Regions from separate parts of the Streptomyces sp. PH9007 genome, predicted to be linked through region 1. Evidence: predicted binding sites of a transcription regulator. Region 1 holds the regulator's gene; each other region holds the start of a gene.
The links. The regulator HrcA, encoded in region 1, represses chaperone genes, less so after heat shock. The targets are predictions, from matches to a motif close to TTNGCACTCNGNNNNNCNGAGTGCNAA.
Positions count from the first base shown of each region.

Region 2: the regulator HrcA is predicted to act here: its motif matches at 1,556-1,582, upstream of groES (co-chaperone GroES).
Region 3: the regulator HrcA is predicted to act here: its motif matches at 1,921-1,947, upstream of groL (chaperonin GroEL).

Region 1 covers NZ_CM187440.1:1,703,150-1,706,353, forward strand. The annotation lists gene dnaJ (molecular chaperone DnaJ) at 1-770, opposite strand, end outside; gene hrcA (heat-inducible transcriptional repressor HrcA) at 771-1,787, opposite strand; gene ACTFAP_RS07725 (MBL fold metallo-hydrolase) at 1,977-2,657, shown strand; gene ACTFAP_RS07730 (DUF3097 domain-containing protein) at 2,663-3,204, shown strand, end outside.
Region 2 covers NZ_CM187440.1:3,822,723-3,825,926, reverse strand. The annotation lists gene groL (chaperonin GroEL) at 1-942, opposite strand, end outside; gene groES (co-chaperone GroES) at 1,097-1,408, opposite strand; gene ACTFAP_RS17580 (polysaccharide deacetylase family protein) at 1,626-2,567, opposite strand; gene ACTFAP_RS17575 (THUMP-like domain-containing protein) at 2,631-3,204, shown strand, end outside.
Region 3 covers NZ_CM187440.1:3,656,570-3,659,773, forward strand. The annotation lists gene thrC (threonine synthase) at 1-900, shown strand, start outside; gene ACTFAP_RS16765 (MoaD/ThiS family protein) at 897-1,175, shown strand; gene ACTFAP_RS16770 (cold-shock protein) at 1,598-1,801, shown strand; gene groL (chaperonin GroEL) at 2,108-3,204, shown strand, end outside.

The DNA of each region.
Region 1 (3,204 bases):
TGCGCGCTCTCGCGGATCTCCACGTACAGGTCGCCGGCCGGTCCGCCACCGGGGCCGACCTCGCCCTCGCCCGCCAGCTGGATGCGGGTGCCGTTGTCGACACCGGCCGGGATCTTCACCGTGAGCGTGCGCCGCGACCGTACCCGGCCGTCGCCCGCGCACTCGGGGCACGGGGTCGGGACGACCGTGCCGAAGCCCTGGCACTGCGGGCACGGCCGCGAGGTCATGACCTGCCCCAGGAAGGAACGGGTGACCTGCGAGACCTCGCCCCGGCCCCGGCACATGTCACACGTCTGCGCGGAGGTACCGGGCGCGGCGCCCTCACCGTTGCACGTGTTGCACACGGTGGCGGTGTCGACCTGGATTTCCTTGGTCGTGCCGAAGGCCGCCTCCTTGAGGTCGATCTCCAGCCGGATCATGGCGTCCTGGCCGCGCCGGGTGCGCGACTTCGGGCCGCGCTGCTGCGCGGTGCCGAAGAAGGCGTCCATGATGTCCGAGAAGTTCCCGAACCCGGCCGCCCCGCCGAATCCAGCGGCGCCCGCCCCGCCGCCGGGACCCATCGGGTCCCCGCCGAGGTCGTACATCTGTTTCTTCTGCGGGTCGGAGAGCACCTCGTAGGCGGTGTTGATCTCCTTGAACCGCTCCTGGGTCTTGGGGTCCGGATTCACATCCGGGTGCAGCTCCCTCGCCAGTCTGCGGAAGGCCTTCTTGATCTCGTCCTGTGAGGCATCACGCTGCACGCCCAGGATCGCGTAGTAGTCCGTCGCCACCTAATTCTCCGCGAGGATCTGTCCGACGTACCGTGCCACTGCGCGCACCGCTCCCATCGTTCCGGGGTAGTCCATGCGGGTCGGTCCGACCACGCCGAGTTTCGCGACCGCCTCGTTACCGGAACCGTAGCCGACCGCCACGACCGATGTGGAGGTCAGCCCCTCATGAGCGTTCTCATGCCCGATGCGCACGGTCATACCCGTGTCCTTGGCCTCGCCGAGCAGCCGGAGCAGCACCACGTGCTCCTCCAGCGCCTCCAGCACCGGCCGGATCGTCAGCGGGAAGTCCTGGCCGAACCGGGTCAGATTGGCGGTGCCGCCGATGACCAGCCGTTCCTCGGTCTCCTCGACCAGGGTTTCCAGCAGGGTGGACAGCACCGTGGACACCGTGCCCCGGTCCTCGTTGTCGAAGGACTCGGGCAGGTCCTGCACCAGCCGGGGCACCTCGGCGAAGCGCTCCCCCACGATCCGGCTGTTCAGCCGGGCCCGCAGATCGGCCAGCGAGGTCTCCCCGAACGGCGCGGGGCAGTCCACCATGCGCTGCTCGACCCGCCCGGTGTCGGTGATCAGCACCAGCATCACCCGGGCCGGGGCCAGCGAGAGCAGTTCGACGTGCCGCACCGTGGAGCGGCTCAGCGAGGGGTACTGCACCACGGCGACCTGCCGGGTGAGCGTGGCCAGCAGCCGCACCGTACGGCCCACGACGTCGTCGAGGTCGACGGCGCCCTCCAGGAAGCTGGAGATGGCGCGCCGCTCGGCGGTGGTCAGCGGCTTGACGTCGGCGAGCTTGTCGACGAACAGCCGGTAGCCCTTGTCGGTGGGCACCCGTCCTGCGCTGGTGTGGGGCTGGGCGATGTAGCCCTCCTCCTCCAGCGCCGCCATGTCGTTGCGCACCGTCGCCGGGGACACCTGGAGGTTGTGCCGCTCCGTCAGCGCCTTGGAACCCACCGGCTCCTCGGTGCCGACATAGTCCTGGACGATGGCCCGCAGCACTTCCAGTCTGCGTTCACTGAGCATGCAGCGACACCTCCCGTCCGGCCGCATTCCCGTCAGTACCGTCCTGGCACTCATCCACTCCGAGTGCCAATCCCTGGTCCAGTGTACGGCCGGGTAGCAAGGCCAGGGAAAGCGCGACCGCCCGACGGTATCGCGGGAGTAGCCCCGTAAGGCAGAGCATGCCCCGCTCCGTGACGTTAACTTCGCACTGTGGAGACCTCTTGGGAAGAGCTTGCCCCGGGCGTACTGCGGATCCGGCTGCCCGGCTGGGACGAGACGGTGGGCGCGATCGCGGGCGCGCGCGGGGTGCTGCTGGTGGACGCGGGCCCCTCCCCGGGCGCGGCGGCGGCGATCCGGGCGGAGCTGCGCGGCCTGCTGGGACTGCCGGTGCGCTGGGTGGTGCTGACCCATCCGCACTTCGATCACGTCCTCGGGGCGGGCGGTTACCCCGGGGCACGGGTGTACGGGGAGCTGGGCGATCCGGTGGAGCTGGCGGCGGACGCGGTACGGCACGGGATGCCGGAGGCGGAGGCGGCGAAGGGCGCGGCGGCGCTGGCGGGGGTACGGGCGCAGCCGGTGGAATCGCGGCTCTCGCTGTACCTGGGGGGCGGGCGCACCGTGTCGGTGGCGCGGCTGGGCCCCGCGCACACCCCCCACGACGTGGTGGTGAAGGTGGACGACATCGTCTTCTGCGGCGACCTGGTCGAGGAGTCGGGCGAGCCGCAGGCGGGGCCCGACGCGGACCCGGCCGCCTGGCCCGCCGCGCTGGACCGGCTGCTGGAGCTGGGCGGCCCGGAGGCCCGCTACGTCCCGGGGCACGGCGCGGTGGTGGACGCCGCGTTCGTACGCGCCCAGCGCGCCTTTCTCGCCGCACGCGCCGGGGCACAATGACGGCCATGCGCAGCAGAGAGTACGGCCCCGACCTGACCCCGCCGTGGAAGCGGTCCGCCCCGGTGCCCGAGGTGCCGGCCGAGCCCGGTCTCGTCGTGGAGGAGGCCGGCACCGGGTACTGCGGGGCGGTGATCCGCTGCGAGAAGACCGCGCAGGGCCCGACGGTGACGCTGGAGGACCGGTTCGGCAAGCGGCGGGTGTTCCCGCTGGAGCCGCGCGGCTTCCTGCTGGAGGGCAAGCCCGTGACGCTGACCCTGCCCAGGCCGGCCGGCTCCCGTCCCGCGTCCGGGCCGGCGCGTACCGCCTCCGGCTCGGTGGCCGTCCCGGGGGCGCGGGCCCGGGTGGCGCGCGCCGGGCGGATCTATGTGGAGGGGCGCCACGACGCGGAGCTGGTGGAGAAGGTCTGGGGCGACGACCTGCGGATCGAGGGGGTGGTCGTCGAGTATCTGGAGGGCATCGACGACCTCCCGGCGATCGTGCGGGAGTTCGGGCCGACCGCCGACGCCCGGCTCGGGGTGCTGGTGGACCATCTGGTGCCGGGATCGAA
Region 2 (3,204 bases), 2.1 Mb from region 1:
CCCGGCCTGCTCCAGCTTGAGGCCGACCTCCTCGGAGATCACGGTCGCGTTGGTGAGGGTGGCGATGTCACCGAGCATGGCCTTACGGCGGTCACCGAAGCCGGGCGCCTTGACGGCCACCGCGTTGAAGGTGCCGCGGATCTTGTTGACGACGAGGGTGGAGAGCGCCTCGCCCTCGACGTCCTCGGCGATGATCAGCAGCGGCTTGGAGGCCCCGCCGGCCTGCATGATCTTCTCCAGCAGCGGGAGCAGGTCCTGGATGGAGGAGATCTTGCCCTGGTGGATCAGGATGTACGGGTCGTCGAGGACGGCCTCCATACGCTCCTGGTCGGTGACGAAGTACGGCGAGAGGTAGCCCTTGTCGAAGGCCATGCCCTCGGTGAAGTCCAGCTCCAGGCCGAAGGTCTGGGACTCCTCGACGGTGATGACACCGTCCTTGCCGACCTTGTCCATCGCCTGCGCGATGAGCTCGCCGACCTGCTTGTCCTGGGCGGACAGCGCGGCGACGGCGGCGATGTCCTCCTTGGAGTCGATCGGGCGCGCGGTGGCCAGCAGGTCCTCGGAGATGGCGCGGACCGCGGCGTCGATGCCCTTCTTCAGGGCGGCCGGGGAGGCACCGGCGGCGACGTTGCGCAGGCCCTCGCGGACCAGCGCCTGGGCCAGGACGGTGGCGGTGGTGGTGCCGTCACCCGCGATGTCGTTGGTCTTGGTCGCCACCTCCTTCACCAGCTGGGCGCCGAGGTTCTCGTAGGGGTCCTCGATCTCCACCTCACGGGCGATGGTGACGCCGTCGTTGGTGATGGTCGGGGCGCCGAACTTCTTGTCGATGACCACGTTGCGGCCCTTGGGGCCGATGGTCACCTTCACCGCGTCGGCGAGCTGGTTGACACCGCGCTCGAGGGCGCGCCGGGCGTCCTCGTCGAACTTCAGGATCTTCGCCATGACGTGCGTATCCCTCGTAAAAGTGTGTGGAAGCTGGAAAGCCGGAGCGAGCTGGCTGGCTCAGCTCGGACGAAAAGGCAGCCGCGCCCCTCACTTCCCGGCTTGTCGATGACGGGGAGCCGGGGCGCGGCCGGGTGAAGCGAAGCGCTGGGGCTTACTTCTCGATGATGGCGAGCACATCGCGGGCGGAGAGCACCAGGTACTCCTCGCCGTTGTACTTCACCTCGGTGCCGCCGTACTTGCTGTACAGCACGATGTCGCCGACCTTGACGTCGAGCGGCAGGCGGTCGCCGTTCTCGAAGCGGCCCGGGCCCACGGCGAGGACGGTGCCCTCCTGGGGCTTCTCCTTCGCGGTGTCCGGGATGACCAGGCCGGAGGCCGTGGTCTGCTCGGCATCGAGCGGCTGGACGACGATGCGGTCCTCGAGCGGCTTGATGGCAACCTTGGAACTGGTGGTGGCGGTCACGTCCGACCTCCCCCTTCGGAGAGCTCTTGAGGGTCTGCTGTCTTGTGATAGCGCCCTGGAGGACCCGTCGTCGCGGGTGCCGGATCCGCCCGTCGCGCATGCTGGCACTCGCCGGTGGAGAGTGCCAGCCTTGAGAGTAGGCGTCGATTAGCACTCAGTCAACCAGAGTGCCAACACGCGCCCCTCCCGCGCCCCGTGGACGTTCCCCGTGACCGGCTCAGAGGTAGTCCTCCAGGCGGGCGACGGCGAAACCCTGGGAGGTGGCGGTGTCCAGGACGCGGCGGATCACGTCGGGCATCGTGCCCGCCCATTCCGAGCTGCCGCGGAAGTGGGTGAGGATGATGTCCCCGGGGTGGAACTCGCGGTCGGGGCGGCCCCATGCGATGCGGTCGGGGAAGGCTTCCTCGGCCCACAGCGGGACCACCTCCACGCCGCAGGAGGCCGCCGCGCGCAGCGTCTCGCGGTCGTAGGCGCCATAGGGCGGGCGGAACATCGTGGGACGTTCGCCCATCTCCTCCTCCAGGGTGTCCTGCTGGTCGCAGATCTCCTCGCGCTGCCCGGAGGCGGAGAGCCTGGGCAGCTCCTTGTGGTTGACGGTGTGGTTGTGGATGCCCCAGCCGTCGTCCCGGGCCTCGCGGAAGTAGTCGTAGTCGTCCCGGGCCACGTAGTCGGAGAGGAAGGCGCTGACGGGGACGTCGAGCTCGCGGAGCATCTCCAGCAGGTCGGGGTCCTTGTGGGCGCCGTCGTCGATGGTGAGGAAGACGACCTTGTCGTCGGTGGGCACCCGGGTGATGACGGCGGGCAGGCCCTTGCCGGTGATGTGCCCCGGCTCGGTGACGGGTTCGGCCTTCTTCGCGGGCGGGGCCGGCGGGCGCAGCGGCGCCTTGCGCAGGCCCCAGCTCTTGGCGGCGGCGAGCCGCTTGGCCTCGGCCTTCAGCAGGCCGTCGGCGTAGGCGGCGAGCGCGTCGGCGGCGGTGCGGGCCTGGGCGCGCTGCGGTGTGCCCAGGGCGGCGACCGGGGCGGCGGCGTCCGTCGCCGAGCCGGCGGCGGTGGTGGCGGTGCCGCAGGACAGGAGGGTGAGTCCGAGTATGGCGAGGCCGGTTCCGGTGATTCCGGTCCAGAAAAAAGACTTTTGTCGTACTTGTCTGATAATCCTCATGGAGCGGATGCTGACACCGGCCGCCAGGGACACGCGGCACGACCTTCCGGCGCGCCAGGGAGAATGACCCACGTGGCCGCACCCGATTCCTCCGCCCGATCGACCTTCGACGCCCTGCTGAGCACCGAGGGCCGGCAGTTGCTGGCCGAACTGCGGGACTTCGACCCGGCGGACGAGCTGACCCTCGCCACCCGGCTGCGCCGCGACCACCCCGCCGAGCTGGTCTCCGCCGCGCTCGGCCAGGCCAGGCTGCGGCAGCGCGCGGTGGCGAAGTTCGGGGCCGCCGACGCGGCCCGCATGTACTTCACGCCCAACGGCGTCGAGCAGGCCACCCGGACCACCGTCGCGACCTGGCGGGCCCGGCGGATGGCGGGCCTGGGCATCCGGCGGGTGGCCGATCTGTGCTGCGGCATCGGCGGCGACGCGATCGCGCTGGCCCGGGAGGGCATCGCGGTCCTCGCCGTCGACCGCGACCCGCTGACCTGCGCCGTGGCCGAGGCCAACGCCCGGGCGCTGGGCCTGGACGGACTCATCGAGGTGCGCTGCGGCGATGTCACCGAGGTGGACACCGGCGGGTACGACGCGGTGTTCCTCGACCCGGCCCGGCGCGGCGGGCGCGGCCGGATCTTCGATCCCG
Region 3 (3,204 bases), 2.0 Mb from region 1:
GTGGTCGCCAACGCCGTGGAGGCGGCCCGCGCCTTCGGCTTCACCACGCTGTCCTGCTCCTCCACCGGCAACCTGGCGGGCGCGGTCGGCGCCGCGGCGGCCCGGGCCGGATTCCGCTCCTGCGTGTTCATCCCGCACGACCTCGAACAGGGCAAGATCGTGATGGCCGCCGTCTACGGCGGCGAGCTGGTCGGCATCGAGGGCACCTACGACGACGTGAACCGTTTCTGCAGCGAGCTGATCGGCGACCCCGCCGGTGAGGGCTGGGGATTCGTCAACGTCAACCTGCGCCCCTACTACGGCGAGGGCTCCAAGACCCTGGCCTTCGAGATCGCCGAACAGCTGGGCTGGCGCATCCCCGACCAGCTGGTGATCCCGATCGCCTCCGGATCCCAGCTCACCAAGATCGACAAGGGGCTCAAGGAGCTGATCGCGACCGGACTGGTCGAGGACCGGCCCTACAGGATCTTCGGCGCCCAGGCCGAGGGCTGCTCGCCGGTCTCCCAGGCGTTCAAGGCCGGGCACGACGTGGTGCGGCCGGTGAAGCCGGACACCATCGCCAAGTCCCTGGCGATCGGCAACCCGGCCGACGGTCCCTATGTCCTGGACATCGCCCGCCGCACCGGTGGCGCGGTCGAGGACGTGAACGACGCGCAGATCGTGGACGCCATCAAGCTGCTCGCCCGCACCGAGGGCATTTTCGCCGAAACGGCGGGCGGGGTGACGGTGGGCGTCACCCGCAAGCTGATCGAGACCGGGCAGCTGGACCCGGAACTGACGACGGTCGTACTGAATACCGGCGACGGCCTGAAGACCCTGGACGCGGTGGCGGCGACCACCGGTCCCACCGCCATCATCCGTCCGAATCTGGACGCTTTCCGAGAGGCCGGCCTCGCATGAGTGTGACTGTCCGAATCCCGACCATCCTGCGCACCTACACCGGCGGAAGTTCCGAGGTGACCGCCGACGGCGGAACGCTGCGCGACGTCCTCGCCGACCTGGAGAAGAACCACGCGGGAATCGCCGCCCGGGTGCTCGACGACCAGGGCAAGCTGCGCCGTTTCGTGAATGTCTACGTCAATGACGACGACGTGCGCTTCGCCGAGGGCCTGGACACCGCGACGCCGGACGGAGCGGGCGTTTCCATCATCCCGGCGGTGGCCGGGGGCTGCTGACGACCGGTCGGCCCGGCCTGGCCCCGTCCCGTCAGGTCTACACTTGATCACATCTTCAACAACCGCCCCGAAGCTGTCCGCTTCGGGGCGGTTGGGCGTTTCCGGGGCGATAGAGTGAGTCCCGCGCGGGGCCGGCCCGTCCGATGCCGACCGCATATGAATTCACGACACTTCTCGACGGAAACGCGCGGCAATTCACTGCACCAATTGCCGGATCTGCGCAATAAGGCGGGCGAGAAACATTCATCTTTCCTCTGTTTTGCGCAATTTGCCCGTTTGGGCGCTCCAATAATTCTCCGCTCAATGGCCTGTTGCACAGGGCGTCCGTCCAGATACATTCAGCGGCGGTCGACGCGTTCCGGTCTGACCCGGGCCCGCGAAGTGCGGTTCCGTGAAAGGGCCAGCAACATGGGGAGTTTGGAATGGCTCAGGGCACCGTCAAGTGGTTCAACGCGGAGAAGGGATACGGCTTCATCGCGGTAGACGGTGGTGCGGACGTGTTCGTCCACTACAGCGCGATTCAGATGGACGGATACCGCACCCTGGAAGAGGGGCAGCGGGTCGAGTTCGAGATCTCGCAGGGACAGAAGGGTCCTCAGGCCGACATGGTCCGGGTGACCGCCTGAACCGCCGACCGTACTACCACCGCAGCCGGCGAACCGGGGCCCGCATCCAGCGCACACCAGCGCAGGGATGCGGGCCCCGGCACGTGCGCCCCCATCCCACCTGCGACAACACCAAGACGCTTGCACTCTCGGGGGGAGAGTGCTAATCATGGCGTTAGCACTCTGAGGGTGAGAGTGACAGCAGAGACCGGTTCGGTGAGGTCGTGAGCCAGGCGGGGCAAGGAACCGCCGGGCGTACGGCCGTCCGTCGCGGGCGCCGGCGCGGTCCTGGAGCATCCACCCCCGTATATGGGAGGACCCCTTCACATGGCCAAGATCATCGCGTTCAACGAGGAGGCGCGGCGCGGCCTTGAGCGCGGGATGAACCAGCTCGCCGACGCCGTCAAGGTCACGCTCGGTCCCAAGGGCCGCAACGTCGTTCTGGAGAAGAAGTGGGGCGCCCCCACCATCACCAACGACGGTGTCTCGATCGCCAAGGAGATCGAGCTGGAGGACTCCTACGAGAAGATCGGCGCCGAGCTGGTCAAGGAGGTCGCCAAGAAGACCGACGACGTCGCGGGTGACGGTACGACCACCGCCACCGTGCTGGCTCAGGCCCTGGTCCGCGAAGGGCTGCGCAACGTCGCCGCCGGCGCCAACCCGATGGCCCTGAAGCGGGGCATCGAGGCCGCCGTCGAGAAGGTCTCCGAGGCGCTGCTCGGCCAGGCCAAGGAGGTCGAGACCAAGGAGCAGATCGCCTCCACCGCCTCCATCTCCGCCGGCGACACCCAGATCGGTGAGCTGATCGCCGAGGCCATGGACAAGGTCGGCAAGGAAGGCGTCATCACCGTCGAGGAGTCGCAGACCTTCGGGCTCGAGCTCGAGCTCACCGAGGGCATGCGCTTCGACAAGGGCTACATCTCCGCCTACTTCGCCACCGACATGGAGCGGATGGAGGCCGAGCTCGAGGACCCCTACATCCTCATCGTCAATTCCAAGATCGGCAACGTGAAGGACCTCCTTCCGCTGCTGGAGAAGGTCATGCAGGCCGGCAAGCCGCTGCTGATCATCGCCGAGGACGTCGAGGGCGAGGCCCTGTCCACGCTGGTCGTCAACAAGATCCGTGGCACCTTCAAGTCCGTCGCCGTCAAGGCGCCCGGCTTCGGTGACCGCCGCAAGGCCATGCTGACCGACATCGCCATCCTCACCGGTGGCCAGGTCATCTCCGAGGAGGTCGGCCTCAAGCTGGAGACCGCGGGCCTCGACCTGCTGGGCCGTGCGCGCAAGGTCGTCATCACCAAGGACGAGACCACCATCGTCGACGGTGCCGGTGACAGCGACCAGGTCCAGGGCCGCGTCAACCAGATCCGTGCCGAGATCGAGAACTCCGACTCGGACTACGACCGCGAGAAGCTCCAGGAGCG